Regions from separate parts of the Nonomuraea sp. NPDC050536 genome, predicted to be linked through region 2. Evidence: riboswitches for the same ligand, from Rfam matches in the RefSeq annotation. Region 2 holds a riboswitch; the other holds the start of a gene.

Region 1 (7,069 bases), on a different contig from region 2:
AAGGGCGCGGTCATGCGCTCGGTCATCGAGGCCGCCGAAGCCGAAGGCCACCGTGTCGACACCACGGACGGCGTCCGCATCGCCGCCCAGGACGGCAGCTGGGTCCTCATCCTGCCCGCCGCCGGCGACCCCGTCACCGCCCTCTGGGCCGAGGCCCAGGACGTCGACTCCGCCCAATCCCTCCTCGAGCGCTGGGCCCGGATCGTCGAGCACGCGTCTGGACATTGATGTCGTACGGCGAGCCGCCGCCACCGGCCGCCCCTCGTACTTCGGCTGAGGGCCCGCGACCGGCGCTCACGGCGAGTCGGTGCCGCTTGCCCGCCGCCACGGCGATCCGTTCTCCGGGCACCACGGTCCCCCTGGCCCGCCGTACATCGCTCCGTACGACCTCCTCCTCGCCCGACCCCGGCGCGGAAAGCGCCGTACCGCTCTCCTGGAGCACCCGATTCTTTGGGGATGGCCGGGGGCGTGGAGAGGCTCCAGGGGAGGCTGTAGGGCTGCTGAGGGCTCGTGGGAGGGGTGGAGTTGGGGGTGGTGGTCAGGCGGCCTGAGAGGCGCCTGGCGGAGGGCGTGACGCTGAGTAGTCGGGAAGCGGGCGTAAGGGGCCGGGGACTTGTGGCGGACAGGGGGATGAAAGACAGCCGGAACGTGAATAAGATCAATGCCGAGAGAGAGCGGTGCGGATGGACCCGGGACAGCGGCGGCGGTAACTTTGTCACCGTCCAAGCCGTCGCGCGGCGCCCCGCCTTGACCTTTCTCGCTGATCAGCGTAAGTTGCGGCATTCGCAAACTTGAAGAGCGAAGCGAGGCGCGCCAAAGCACCGTTGCCGCGTCTTCGCGGTAGGAGGCCGAGCCGATCGATGCCGAGCGTCTACTGCACGCAGTGCGGGCACGCCAACCCCGAGGATGCCCGTTTCTGTTCCCGGTGTGGTTCACCGCTGACCAGGTCCGAGGTCGCGGGGGACACGACGTCGACGATCTCCGTCGCGGGAATCGAGGCATACGAGGCTGAGACGGGGGACATGCTCCTGGCGGAGCGGGCTCTGGTCGAGCAGTTGCCGCCCGGCGCGGCGTTGCTGACCGTGACCAGGGGCCCCAACCAGGGCAGCCGCTTCCGGCTCGACAAGGAGCTGACGACCACCGGGCGCCACCCGGAGAGCGACATCTTCCTGGACGACATCACCGTCTCCCGACGCCACGTGGAGTTCTACCGTCACCCCGGCGGCGTGTTCTCCGTGCGCGACGTGGGCAGCCTCAACGGCACCTACGTCAACAGGGAGCGCATCGAGGAGGTCGGACTGCACTCCGGCGACGAGGTGCAGATCGGCAAGTTCCGCCTCCTGTTCCTGCAGCGGAGCAACGCCCAGGCATGAGTGCTCAGGCGGCGCGCTCGCACATGAGCATCGGGGAGGTGCTCGCCCTGCTCCAAGGCGAGTTCCCCGACGTCACCATCTCCAAGATCCGATTCCTGGAGGGTGAGGGGCTCATCGAGCCTGAGCGCAGCCCGTCCGGCTACCGCAAGTTCACCCACCTGCACGTGGAGCAGCTGCGCTTCATCCTGACCGAGCAGCGCGACCACTATCTGCCGCTGCGGGTGATCAAGGACAAGATGGCCGAGTCGTTCGGCCGCCCGCACGCCGTACAGCAGGCCATGGAGATCCGCCTCAGCCGCGAGGAGTTGCTCGAGGCGGCGGGGCTCGACGAGGAGACACTCGCCGAGCTGGAGGACTACGGCCTGCTGGAGGCCAAGGCCCGCCGCTACGACGAGGAGGCGCTGAAGATCGCCCGCAGCGTCGGCGCCCTGGCGCGGTTCGGCCTGCACCCGCGCCATCTGCGCGCCGTCAAGGCCGCCGCCGAGCGCGAGACCGGCCTGGTCGAGCAGACCGTGGCCCCGATTCTGAAACGCCGCGCCCCCGGCGCCATCGGCGAAGCCGACGAAGTGGCCAGGGAACTGTCGGGCCTGCTGCTCGACCTGCACGCCGCGCTCGTGCGAACGGGCGTCGGGAGCGTTCTGGGCCGATGAGGCGGCGGGACCCCGCACGGTGTTACGTTGAAATGCAGAAGAACCGGGTCACATGGCCAGTCGGGAGCAGCCCGTGTTGCAGATGGAGGTCGTGGGTGTTCGCGTAGAGATGCCCACAAATCAACCAATCGTTCTGCTGAAGGAGGCACACGGGGAGCGGTTCCTGCCCATCTGGATCGGTATGACCGAGGCGACCGCGATCGCGCTCGCTCAAGCCGAGGAGCCACCTCCGCGGCCCCTGACGCATGATCTGTTCAGAGACGTTCTCAGCGCGCTCGGCGTAGGCCTGCGCGCCGTCAACATCGTCGCCCTGCGCGACGGCATCTTCTTCGCCGACCTGGTCTTCTCCAACGGGGTCGAGGTCAGCGCCAGGCCGTCGGACTCCATCGCGCTTGCACTCCGCACCGGTGCGCGCATCTTCGCCAGCGAGGAGGTCGTCCAGGAGGCCGGAGTGGTCATCCCTGACGACCAGGAGGAAGAGGTGGAGAAGTTCAAGGAGTTCCTTGACACGATCACTCCAGAAGACTTTGGCAGGGCGGGGTAGGTATTTCAGTGCATTTACGCTTCACGACGCGCCGGGCGGGATCGTTGACTGTGCATGGTCACGGTCCTACGGTGCAAGTGAAACCCGTGGTCGCGCATTACAAACCCCCAGATCAGGCCACGGGATGAGAGAAAGCCGGAGGTCCGCGTGGCGGTCAGCAGCGGCGAGGGAAAGACGGCCGGCCAGGAAGATCCGGTGCGGCGTGAGAGTGCGCGGCAGCGTGCCGGAGAGCAGGGCCTGCTCTTCGACGAGCAGCCTGCGACACTGCCCGATGACATCGGATACCGCGGCCCGACGGCCTGCGCGGCGGCCGGCATCACCTACAGGCAGCTGGACTACTGGGCGCGCACCGGCCTGGTCGAGCCCACGATAAGAGCCGCCCAGGGCTCCGGCTCGCAACGCCTGTACAGCTTCAGGGACATCCTGGTGCTCAAGGTGGTCAAGCGCCTGCTCGACACCGGGGTCTCGCTCCAGCAGATCCGCACCGCCGTCCAGCACCTGCGCGATCGCGGGGTGGGAGACCTCGCGCAGATCACGCTCATGAGCGACGGCGTCAGCGTCTACGAGTGCACCTCGGCCGACGAGGTGATAGACCTGCTCCAGGGCGGCCAGGGCGTGTTCGGCATCGCGCTCGGCAGGGTCTGGCGCGAGGTCGAGGGATCCCTCGCGGAGCTGCCGGGGGAACGGGCGGCGGTCGAGGACGACGTCCCGGCCGACCATCCCGCTGACGAACTCGCGCGCCGCCGGCGCGCCCGGCGCATAGGGTAGAGGCACAAATGCCACGACCTGCGATGGACCGGTTAACACGGTTCATCGTAGTAATCTAGGAACATAACGGCTGACGACCCCGTGCGGGAGAGTCCCCGGCCGCAACCGGGGCGCCGAAGGAGCAACCCTCCCCGGAATCTCTCAGGCATCCCGTACCGCTCGGGCGAGGCAACTCTGGAAAGCGGGCGCGTCCGCCAGACGTGTCTCACCGACGGTGCAAGCCCCTCACATGGGTGAAGCTCTCAGGTCCCGATGACAGAGGGGGAGAACCGTCCGCGCGCCGGTCTCCACTGCCTCGGGAGTCATCATGACCGATTTGACAGCACCGCCGTTCGCCACCAGGCACATCGGCCCCAACGCCGACGAGCAACAGCGCATGCTCGAGGCCGTCGGCTTCGAGACCGTCGCGGACCTGGTAGCGGTGGCCGTGCCCGAGGCCATCAGGGCCAAGGACCGACTCAAACTGCCCGCCGCCGCCAGTGAGACCGAGGCGATCACCGAGCTGCGTGCCCTGGCCGGCCGCAACCGGGTCATGACCTCCATGATCGGCCTGGGCTACCACGACACGATCACCCCCGCGGTCATCCGCCGCAACCTGCTGGAGAACCCGGGCTGGTACACCGCCTACACGCCCTACCAGCCGGAGATCTCGCAGGGCCGCCTGGAGGCGCTGCTCAACTTCCAGACCGTCGTCTCCGACCTCACGGGCCTGGACGTCGCCGGCGCCTCCCTGCTGGACGAGGGTACGGCCGCCGCCGAGGCGATGACGCTGGCGCACCGGGCCGGCAAGTCCAAGAGCGACGTGTTCGTCGTGGACGCCGACGCCCTGCCGCAGACCAAGGCCGTGCTGGCCACCCGCGCCGAGCCGCTGGGCATCGAGCTGGTCTACTCCGACCTCGAGGGCGAGCTGCCCGAGTGCTTCGCCGTGCTCGTGCAGTACCCGGGCGCCTCCGGCCGGGTCAGGGACTTCCGCCGCATCGCCGAGCAGGCGCACGCCGCCGGCGCGCTGGTCGTGGCCGCCGCCGACCTGCTCGCGCTGACCCTGCTGGCCACGCCGGGCGAGCTCGGCGCCGACATCGCGATCGGCTCCTCCCAGCGCTTCGGCGTGCCGTTCGGCTTCGGCGGCCCGCACGCCGCCTACATGTCGGTACGCGAGGGCCTGCAGCGCCAGCTGCCCGGCCGTCTGGTCGGCGTCTCCCTCGACGCCGACGGCGCGCCCGCCTACCGGCTGGCCCTGCAGACCCGCGAGCAGCACATCCGCCGCGAGAAGGCCACCAGCAACATCTGCACCGCCCAGGTCCTGCTGGCCAACATCGCCGGCATGTACGCCGTCTACCACGGGCCCGACGGGCTGCGCCGCATCGCCCGCCGTACTCACCGCATGGCCGTGACGCTGGCCGCTGCCCTGCGCGCGGGCAAGGTCGAGGTCGCGCACGGCGAGTTCTTCGACACCGTGCTGGCCCGCGTGCCCGGCAGGGCCGCCGAGGTCGTGGCCGGCGCCGCCGAGCGCGGCATCAACCTGTGGCGGGTCGACGACGACCACGTGTCGATCTCCTGCGACGAGAAGACCGAGCTCGCCCACCTGGAGCAGGTCGCCGCCGCCTTCGGCGTGGCCGTCTCCCTGACGGACCTGGCCGAGCAGGACGCGCTGCCGGCCTCGCTGGCGCGCGAGTCGGACTTCCTGACCCACCCGGTCTTCCACACCCACCACTCCGAGACCGCGATGCTGCGCTACCTGCGCAAGCTGCAGGACAAGGACATCGCGCTCGACCGGTCGATGATCCCGCTCGGCTCCTGCACGATGAAGCTGAACGCCACCACGGAGATGGAGCCCATCACCTGGCCGGAGTTCGCCTCGATCCACCCGTTCGCGCCCGAGGAGCAGACCGCCGGCTACCGCGAGCTGATCGAGACGCTGGAGGACTGGCTGGCCGAGGTCACCGGCTACGACGCGGTCTCCATCCAGCCCAACGCCGGCTCGCAGGGCGAGTTCGCCGGGCTGCTGGCCATCCGCGCCTACCACCAGGCCAGCGGCCATGGCGAGCGTGACATCTGCCTCATCCCGTCCAGCGCGCACGGCACCAACGCCGCCAGCGCCGTCATGGCCGGCCTCCGGGTCGTGGTCGTGGCCTGCGACGACGAGGGCAACGTGGACCTCGCCGACCTCGACGCCAAGATCGCCAAGCACCGTGACACGCTCGCCGCGATCATGGTGACCTACCCGTCGACGCACGGCGTCTACGAGGAGAGCATCACCGAGGTCTGCGCCAAGGTGCACGAGGCCGGCGGCCAGGTCTACGTCGACGGCGCCAACCTCAACGCGCTGGTCGGCCTGGCCAAGCCGGGCGAGTTCGGCGCCGACGTCTCCCACCTGAACCTGCACAAGACCTTCTGCATCCCGCACGGCGGCGGCGGTCCCGGCGTCGGGCCGGTCGCGGTGCGGGCGCACCTGGCCGCGTTCCTGCCCGGGCGGGGCACCGGTTCCGTCTCGGCCGCGCCGTACGGGTCCGCGGGGATCCTGCCGATCTCGTGGGCCTACGTCCGGATGATGGGCAGCGACGGGCTGACCGCGGCGACCGAGCAGGCGATCCTGTCGGCCAACTACCTGGCCCGCAGGCTCGCCCCGCACTTCCCGGTCCTGTACACCGGGCGTGGCGGGCTGGTCGCCCACGAGTGCATCATCGACCTGCGCCAGATCACCAAGGAGACCGGCGTCACCGTGGACGACGTGGCCAAGCGCCTCATCGACTACGGCTTCCACGCGCCCACGATGTCCTTCCCCGTGGCGGGCACGCTGATGATCGAGCCCACCGAGAGCGAGGACCTGGACGAGCTCGACCGGTTCGCCGACGCGATGATCGCCGTCAGGGGCGAGATCGCCAAGGTCGGGTCGGGGCAGTACGACCGGACGGACAATCCGCTGCGCAACGCCCCGCACACGGCCGAGTCGGTCACCGCCGACGAGTGGACCCACCCCTACACCCGCACCGAGGCCGCCTACCCGGTGGCGTCGCTGCGCGACGGCAAGTACTGGGTCCCGGTCCGCCGCATCGACCAGGCCTACGGCGACCGCAACCTGGTCTGCGCGTGCCCTCCTCTGGAGGCCTACGAAGACTAGGACCAGAAAGGTCTGCGCGTGCACTGTGTCCTACAACACTGGAGGCCTACGAAGACTAGGACCAGAAACGTCTGCGCGTGCACTGTGTCCTACAACACTGGAGGCCTACGAAGACTAGGACCAGAAAGGTCTGCGCGTGCACTGTGTCCTACAACACTGGAGGCCTACGAGGACTGACCAGTACCGTGGTTGTGACGACGGGTTGACTTTGCAGGGAGGTCTCCCGGGTTGGCGCGCGACGACGTGGTGGGCGACCTGATCAAAGGGCAGGTCTGCCTGTTAGGCGGCCTACTGGTGTGCATGGTCGTCCTGCCCTCGTGCGTGACCGGCAACTGCGGGATGAGTGACTTCGGCGTCCACTGGCGCACGATCGTGCCCTACGCGATCGGCCTGGTGGGCGCCGGTCTGTTCACCCGGCGGGGGCTGCGAGCCGCCGCGCCCGTGCTGCCCGCGCCGCGACTCGTCCGCCTGGCGGGAGACTCCTTCGCGCTGCTGCTGGTGGGCGTCCTGCTCACCCCCTACACGCTGGGGGAGGGCGTCCACTGGGTGCACCGCACGTTCGGCGCCGCGCTGTTCCTGTTCCAGCTGATCCTGGCCATCCGGCTGGTCGTGTGGG
Region 2 (7,069 bases):
GATGTCCACGGCCAGACCCTCTTGCACACCAGTGTCCACGTAGGCCATCGCGATGGGCTTGCCCAGGGTCTGGGAAGGCGCACCGCTGGTGACCTCGCCGACGACGGTGCCGTCCTTGGTGACCGGGTAACCGTGGCGCGGCACCCGGCGGCCCTGGGCGACCAGGCCGACCAGCCGACGCCTGGGCGGGGTTTCCTTGACCGCCTCCAGCGCCGCCCTGCCGACGAAGTCTCCGGGCTTGTCGAATTTCACCACTCGTCCCAGTCCCGCGTCGAACGGGGTCAGCTCCGTGTTCAGCTCGTTGCCGTACAGCGGCATGCCCGCCTCCAGCCTGAGCGTGTCCCTGGCCGACAGCCCCGCGGGGATCATCCCGTACGGTGTGCCGATGCGGGTGAGCGCCTCCCAGAGCGGGACGGCGTCCTGGTTGGCCACGAACAGCTCGAACCCGTCCTCACCGGTGTAACCGGTGCGCGCGATGAGCGCCTGCCGCCCGTCGACCACGCCGGGCAGGCCCGCGTAGTACTTGAGGTTCTCCAGGTCGGCGTCGGTGAGCTGGGACAGGATCTCCTGCGCCCTCGGGCCCTGGACGGCGATCAGCGCGTACTGGTCGGAGCGGTCCTCGACCGTGGCGTCGAAGTCCTTCGTCCGATTTACCAGTTCATCAGCGACTTTTTCGTAGTTGGAGGCGTTTGCCACCACCATGAACTCGTCGTCCTGGAGCCGGTAGACGATGAGGTCGTCGATCACCCCGCCCCCGGGATTGACGATCATGGTGTAGCGCGCCCGGCCCGGCGTCAGCGCGGACAGGTGGCCGACCAGCGCGTAGTCCAGCGCCAGCGCGGCCTGCGGGCCGGTCACGAAGATCTCGCCCATGTGCGACAGGTCGAAGAGCCCGGCCGCCTGGCGGACCGCGGTGTGCTCGGCGGACTCGCTGCCGTAGCGCAGCGGCATCAGCCAGCCGGCGAAGTCGGTGAGCGTGGCGCCGAGACTCTCGTGTACGTCTCGCAGCGGTGTCGGTCGGGACATGTCGTTTCGCACCTCAGGGCAGGGTCGGATGCCAGGATCCTCCCCCTCTGTCATCGTTGCCTGAGAGCTTCGCCCGGGTTTTGCCGGACTTTCACCTTCGGCGAGGCCTGTGACAGGCCTGCTTTCCAGAGGTCACCTCGCCCGTGCGGTCCTTTGCCTTGAGAGGTTCGCGGGGAGGGCTTGCTCCTTCAGGGGCCCTGACCGGGTGTCAGGACGCTCTCCCGCACGGCTTCGACGGTGTCCCCGCCAGCCTAGCGCGGATTCGGCCTGACAGCTCTAGGGCTTCTCTGGTACGGCAGGGCCGCCGCCACCGCCTCCCCCGGGACGGCCGCCCTCCCATGGTCAGGGGCGGCGGGTGGCGTGGGGGTCGCGGAGGTCGATCTCCTCGGTGAGGCGGTGGAGGGTGGGGGCGCCGATCCGGCCTTCCGCGTACTGGCGGTTGAGGCTGTCGCGCTGCGCCTTGGCCACCTCGCGCCGCAGTTCCGTGGAGTGGCCGTGGGCCTCGATGGTGACGACCTGGCGCTGGCCCCACACCTGGGTGGCGTCGTGTTCGGGCGCGACCTGGTCCAGGCGCCGCATCGCGGCCGAGGCGGCCACCCGCCTGGCCTGCGCCTCCTCCTCGGTCGGCGGCCGCGAAGGCCGGGCACGAGGTGAGGAGGGCGAGACCGACCGCGAGCCCCACCAGCGCCCCGCCGGCGATCGCCCCCGCGATCTGCAGGGCGGCATGCGGTACGGTCACCGGCCTGGACAGCTGCTCCAGCGCGATCGCGAACAGCACCACCGCGACGCCCTCGTTGACGAGGCTCTCGCCGCGCAGCAGCGTGGTGAGCCGCTCGGGAGCGCCCAGACGTTCGAGCGCGCGGGCCTCGGTCGGGGCGAGCGCGGCACCGAGCGCCAGCGCGGCCGCCCACGGCAGCTCCGGGAGCAGCAGGTGCGCGACCAGGCCGGCGACGGCGGCCGACAGCAGCGTGAGCCCGACGCCGAGCATCGCGATCGCGCCCCAGTCGGCGCGGGCCTCGCGCGGGGCGGAGCGTTCCGCGGCGTGCTGGTAGATCAGCGGCGGGATCAGGACGGTCAGCACGAACGCCGGATCCAGCCGGACCGAGGGCACGAACGGCAGCGCGCCGAGCAGCAGGCCGAGCAGGACCAGCAAGGGGGTGGGTGGTAGGCGGAGCCGCCTGCTGAGGTAGCGGGCGGCGACGATCGAGACGGCGACCACCCGCAGCGATGTAGAGCGGCGAGCCGGTCGGGAAAAGCAGCACGAGCTCGACGCTGGGTACGGCGTCGGGCTCGTGGTGCTGTCGAGTGTGCTACGACCGCTGCCATAAGGCGGGGACGTTGGGTGGCTCCCAGTCGGGTTGCGAGGTGTGCGCCTGCAGGCATCGGTACTGGACGCCGTTGTAGGTGACGGTCGCGCCGGTCGCGTAGGCGGTCCACGGCTGCCAGGTGGTGCCCTGGCCGCCGCTCACCGTCAGTGCGAAGGGCGCCGAGTGGCCGGGGTCGCCCAGGCCGATCGTGTAGGTGTTCGGCGTGACGCCGCTGGTGGTGGCGATGGTCACGGTGGACGACTGGCCCGCCGTGATCGTCTGCGGATTGAAGGTCACGCTCACACCGGAGGGTAAGTTCGTGGCCGACAGGGAGATGGTCTGTCCCTGCCCGGACGAGCTCAGCGTGGTGGTGGCCGACTGCCCGGGCTGGACCGTGGCCGAGGCCGGGTTCACCGAGACGGAGTAGTCGGGCGTGCCCGCGCCCACGGCCAGCTTCCACAGCACGTAGGCGGTGGCGTCGGTGTTGCGGTCCAGCGCCGTGACGTTGATGTTGGCCGGGTAGCTGTCACACGAGCTGTGGTAGCACCGGTCGAACGGCTGGCCCGCCGTACCGCCCCACTTGGCGACCTCCGCGGAGGTCTTGATGTAGTCGGCGCCCGCGGCGACGCCGCCCACCCTGACGCCGGCGTTCTTGAACGAGGCGTGGTCGCTGCGGCCGTCGCCCTCGTCCTCCGGCTCGGTCTGCAGGCCGAGCGTGCCGTAGTAGTCGTTGAACAGCCGCTGCAGCGCGGGATCGTCGTCGTAGACGAAGTAGCCGGCGTTGGGCGAGGCGACCATGTCGAAGTTGAGGTACACCTCCACGCCGCTCGCGCCGCCGCTCTGCACGTAGTAACGCGAGCCCACCATGCCCTGCTCTTCGGCTCCCCACCAGCCGAAGCGCACGTGCTTGGTGAGCGTGGGCCTGGTCGCGGCCAGGGTCAGCGCGATCTCGAGCAGGCTGGCCGAGCCGGATCCGTTGTCGTTGATGCCGGGCCCGGCCGAGACGCTGTCGAGGTGCGCGCCGAGCATCACGGTCTGGTTGGCGGGGCCGCCCGGCCAGTCGGCGATCAGGTTGCTGCCGCCGCTGAAGCTCTGCACGCGGGTGGTGAACCCGGCGGCGTCCAGCTTGCCCTTGACGTAGTTGATCGAGGCGGTGAAGCCGGACCGGCCCGAGGCCCGGTTTCCGCCGTTCTGCGAGGCGATCGTCTGCAGCTGGCTGAGGTGGGCCTGCACGTTCGCCACCGGGACGTCCGGTGGCGTGGACGGATCGGCGACGGGCGCGAGCGAGGTCGCCGCCAGCGCCAGCGCCGACGCGACGAGTTTGATTCTCATGAGTCCTCACACGAAAAGGGGGCGGCCGCCCCGGAGTGAACGGCCGCCCCAGCTCACGGGATTAGATCGGCTGCCAGAGCGCCGGTACGGCGGGCGGCGTCCAGTCCGGCTGGCTGGTGTGCGCCTGCAGGCACCGGTACTGCACGCCGTTGTAGGTGACGACCGCGCCGGTCGCGTAGGCGGTCCACGGCTGCCAGGTGGTCTGCGAGCTGCCGCTGACCGTCAGGCTGAACGTGGCCGTGTGGTCGGCGCCGGCCCCGTCGGCGTTCAGCCCGATCGGGTAGGTGTTCGGCGACACCGACGCGGTCGTGGTGAACGTGACGGTCGACGACTGGCCCGCGTTGATCGTCTGCGGGTTGAACGTCACCGTCACTCCGCTGGGCACGTTGGTGGCCGACAGCGTGATCTGCTGCGTCTGGCCCGCGGTCACCTGGGTGCTGATCGTCGCCGTGGCCGACTGCCCCGCCTGGACCGACGCCGAGGCCGGGCTGACGGTGAAGGAGTAGTCACTGCTCGGCTGCCCGATCTGCAGGGTGTAGTTCGCCTGGTGGGTGGCGTTCGCGCCGGTGGCGATCACCTGGATCGACTGCGTGCCGCTGCTGCCGGCCGAGGTGGTCAGCGTCAGCGTCGAGGTCTGGCCCGCCGTGATCGTCGGCGGGTTGAGCTGGGCCGTCACGCCCGCGGGCAGCGTGCCCGTGCTCAGCGTGATCTGTTGCGCCGAGCCGCTGGTCACCGTGGTCCTGACCGTGGTGGTCGCCGTGCCGCCCGGCTGGACGGTGCCGGAGGCCGGGTCGAGCGCCAGGCTGAAGTCGTTCTGCTGCGCGGTGCAGGTCGGCTCGCCCGACTGCGCGCCCACGCTCACACCGCTCCATGCCGCCTTCACCACGTTGAACTCGTTGCACCCGGAGAACAGCGACTTGGCCGCGTTCAGGGTGGCCACCCTGGCCTTGCCGTACGTCCACGGCAGGGTCTTGGTGTTGAGCGCGGCCAGGTAGATCTGGCCGGCCTTCTGGATGCCGATGCCGGTGATCGCCGCGCCGCCGTCACACCTGGTGCTCCCGTTGGTACCCTCTGCGACCAGGTAGAACCAGTGGTTCTGCGGGCCGGCCGCCGCGTGCACCTCGGTGCTCGGGATCGAGGAGCTGTAGCAGTTCGGGTCGCCGGTGGCCGACGGGTTCTGCATGTTCCTGATCGGGCCGTTGCCCGCCAGGTTGACCTCCTCGCCGACCAGGTAGTCGGGCGGGTCGAGGCTGGCCGGCTCGTTGACGTAGTGCTCGAGCAGGGCGCCGAAGATGTCGCCGGTCGACTCGTTGAGCCCGCCGGTCTCGTTGCCGCTGCCCGAGCCGCCGCCGCCGGAGAACTGGAAGACGCCGTGGCCGAACTCGTGCCCGACGACGTCCATCGAGGTCAGCTGCTGGCTACCGGCCTGGTTGTGGCCGAAGGTGGCGTACGAGCCGGTCCAGTAGGCGTTGACCTCGTTCAGCCCCACGTAGGCCGGGTAGCCGCCGCCTTGGCCGTTGATGCCGTTGCGGCCCAGCCAGTTCTTGAGCATGTCCCACTCGTGCTGGACGTCGAACAGCGCGTCCACGCACGCGGTCTCCAGGTTCGTGCCGCCGCCGTTGCCCCAGCTGTCGGTGGACTTGGTGTACGGCTGGCCGTTCTGCCCGCCGCACTGGATGCCGCTGCGGTTCGGGTCGCGCATGGTGTACGCGGGCGTGGTGTCGATCGTGACGGGGTTGCCGTTGTAGTAGCTGTTGCCGGTGCCCTCACGCACCTCGTCCCACTGGTCGATCACCTTGCCGGTCCCGGCGTCCACGTAGACGTGCAGCGTGCTCGGGTGGTCGGCGCCGGTGACGACGACCTCCCAGGCCAGGCGCGGCTTGGCGGTCGTGGCGTGGATCACCAGGGTGGGCGTGGCCACGGAGGCCACCTTGGCCAGGCGGGTCCTGGCCGTCACCGCCGCCCTCACGGCGGTGACGGCCGGCTTGGTGGAGACGTCGATCCTGCTCTGCTGGCCGGAGGCGACGGACTGCACGACCGCGCCGGAGGAGTCGGTGGCCACGACCACGTCGCCGCCGTAGACCGGCAGGCCCGCGTGGGTGCGGCCGTAGGTGAGGTACTGCAGGCCGCGCGGGCCCTCGATGCTGGAGGTGAGCGCGAAGGAGTCCTGGTCGGTGGCCTGTAACGCCGCCTTGTCGGCCTTTATCAGGTTCTGCGAGGTGGCGATCGCGTTATGACGGGGATCGGGGGATGGCGGGTCCACCGCCCTCGCCGCCCCGGCGCTCGTGGCGCCGGCGAGCGAGACGGTGGAGAGGGCCACCGCGAGCACGGCGGCAGCCCCCAGCCTGAGCTTGGGTTTCACTCTCTTGGCTCCTCAGGGGGTGTCGGAGTGGAGTCGATCCCAAGTCTTCACAGGCCGTGTAGAGGGCGGTACCCAACAACTTCCTATAACGTCACGCTATGGCCCTTCCGTGGCGCTTCAACCAGGCGCGATAGACGGGCGCCCGCATCGACTCCGCCCAGTACGTCTTGCGCACCGTCTCGACGAGATCGTCGGCCTGACCCCCGAACGGGCCCCGCGTCGTCCAGCCCAGCACGTGACGGAAGCGCAGCGGCGCGTCCTTCAGCGGGCGCAGCGTGACGCGCTCCCTGGCCGGCGCGGTGGCCTGGAACAGCCCTACGCAGCGGCCCTCGGAGATCAGGTCCAGAGCCACCTCGAGGTTGACGCCGTAGGCCAGGCGCGGCGCGAAGCCGCTTTCCGTGCAGGCCCCCCAAAAGTGCTCGCGCGGCCCCGACTCCAGCTGCGCCGGCTGCGCCCAGTCCTCCTCGGCCAGGTCGGCCAGCTCGACCTCCTCCCGCCCGGCCAGCGGGTGGTCCTGGGCCAGGCCGACGAACAGCGGCTCGATCGCGATCACCGCGTACGCGGCGCCCTGTGGCGGCGACAGCTCGTGGCCCGGGTAGTCGTCCAGCGTGGCCAATTCGATCCGCTCGGAGGCCAGCAGCCCGGGCAGCGCGTCCATGGTCTGCTCGGTGCGCAGCCTGATGTCGGCCTCGGGGAGCAGCCGGTGCAGGCTCTTGGCCACGTAGATCGCCAGCCGCGTGGGCGCGCACCCTACGCGGATCATGTCTCCGCTTGAATGCCTTTTCGCGTCGCGTTCCAGCTCGTCGAAGGCGGGCACCAGGCTTCTCGACCTGGCCAGCAGCCACTCGCCCAGCGGGGTCGGCGTCGCGCCGTCATGGCCTCTGTCGAACAGCGCGCCACCGAACTGCCGCTCGATGCGCCTGAGCTGGGCGGCCATCGCCGGTTGTGACATCCCCAGGGTCGCGGCGGCTCTGGAGATGCTCCCGCTGTCTGCTATCGCGCACAGCACCCTTAGGTGACGGACCTCGAGATCCACACCACA

Evidence for each region. Region 2 has a riboswitch for glycine ahead of gcvT (glycine cleavage system aminomethyltransferase GcvT). Riboswitches for the same ligand answer to the same signal wherever they lie in the genome.
Region 1: linked by a shared signal. The riboswitch ahead of gcvP (aminomethyl-transferring glycine dehydrogenase) and the one ahead of gcvT (glycine cleavage system aminomethyltransferase GcvT) in region 2 are both predicted to bind glycine.

What each region holds. Positions count from the first base shown of each region.
Region 1 is NZ_JBITHD010000004.1:331,317-338,385, reverse strand. It holds gene ACIBHX_RS14770 (sugar phosphate nucleotidyltransferase) at 1-228, shown strand, start outside; gene ACIBHX_RS14765 (FHA domain-containing protein) at 861-1,373, shown strand; gene ACIBHX_RS14760 (MerR family transcriptional regulator) at 1,370-2,023, shown strand; gene ACIBHX_RS14755 (bifunctional nuclease family protein) at 2,097-2,567, shown strand; gene ACIBHX_RS14750 (MerR family transcriptional regulator) at 2,715-3,335, shown strand; glycine riboswitch at 3,410-3,503, shown strand; gene gcvP (aminomethyl-transferring glycine dehydrogenase) at 3,643-6,453, shown strand; gene ACIBHX_RS14740 (hypothetical protein) at 6,682-7,069, shown strand, end outside.
Region 2 is NZ_JBITHD010000017.1:230,236-237,304, reverse strand. It holds gene gcvT (glycine cleavage system aminomethyltransferase GcvT) at 1-1,026, opposite strand, end outside; glycine riboswitch at 1,163-1,260, opposite strand; gene ACIBHX_RS38270 (hypothetical protein) at 1,369-1,605, opposite strand; partial or broken gene ACIBHX_RS38265 (cation:proton antiporter) at 1,748-2,245, opposite strand; gene ACIBHX_RS38260 (M28 family peptidase) at 2,337-3,665, opposite strand; gene ACIBHX_RS38255 (M4 family metallopeptidase) at 3,727-6,027, opposite strand; gene ACIBHX_RS38250 (LysR family transcriptional regulator) at 6,119-7,063, opposite strand.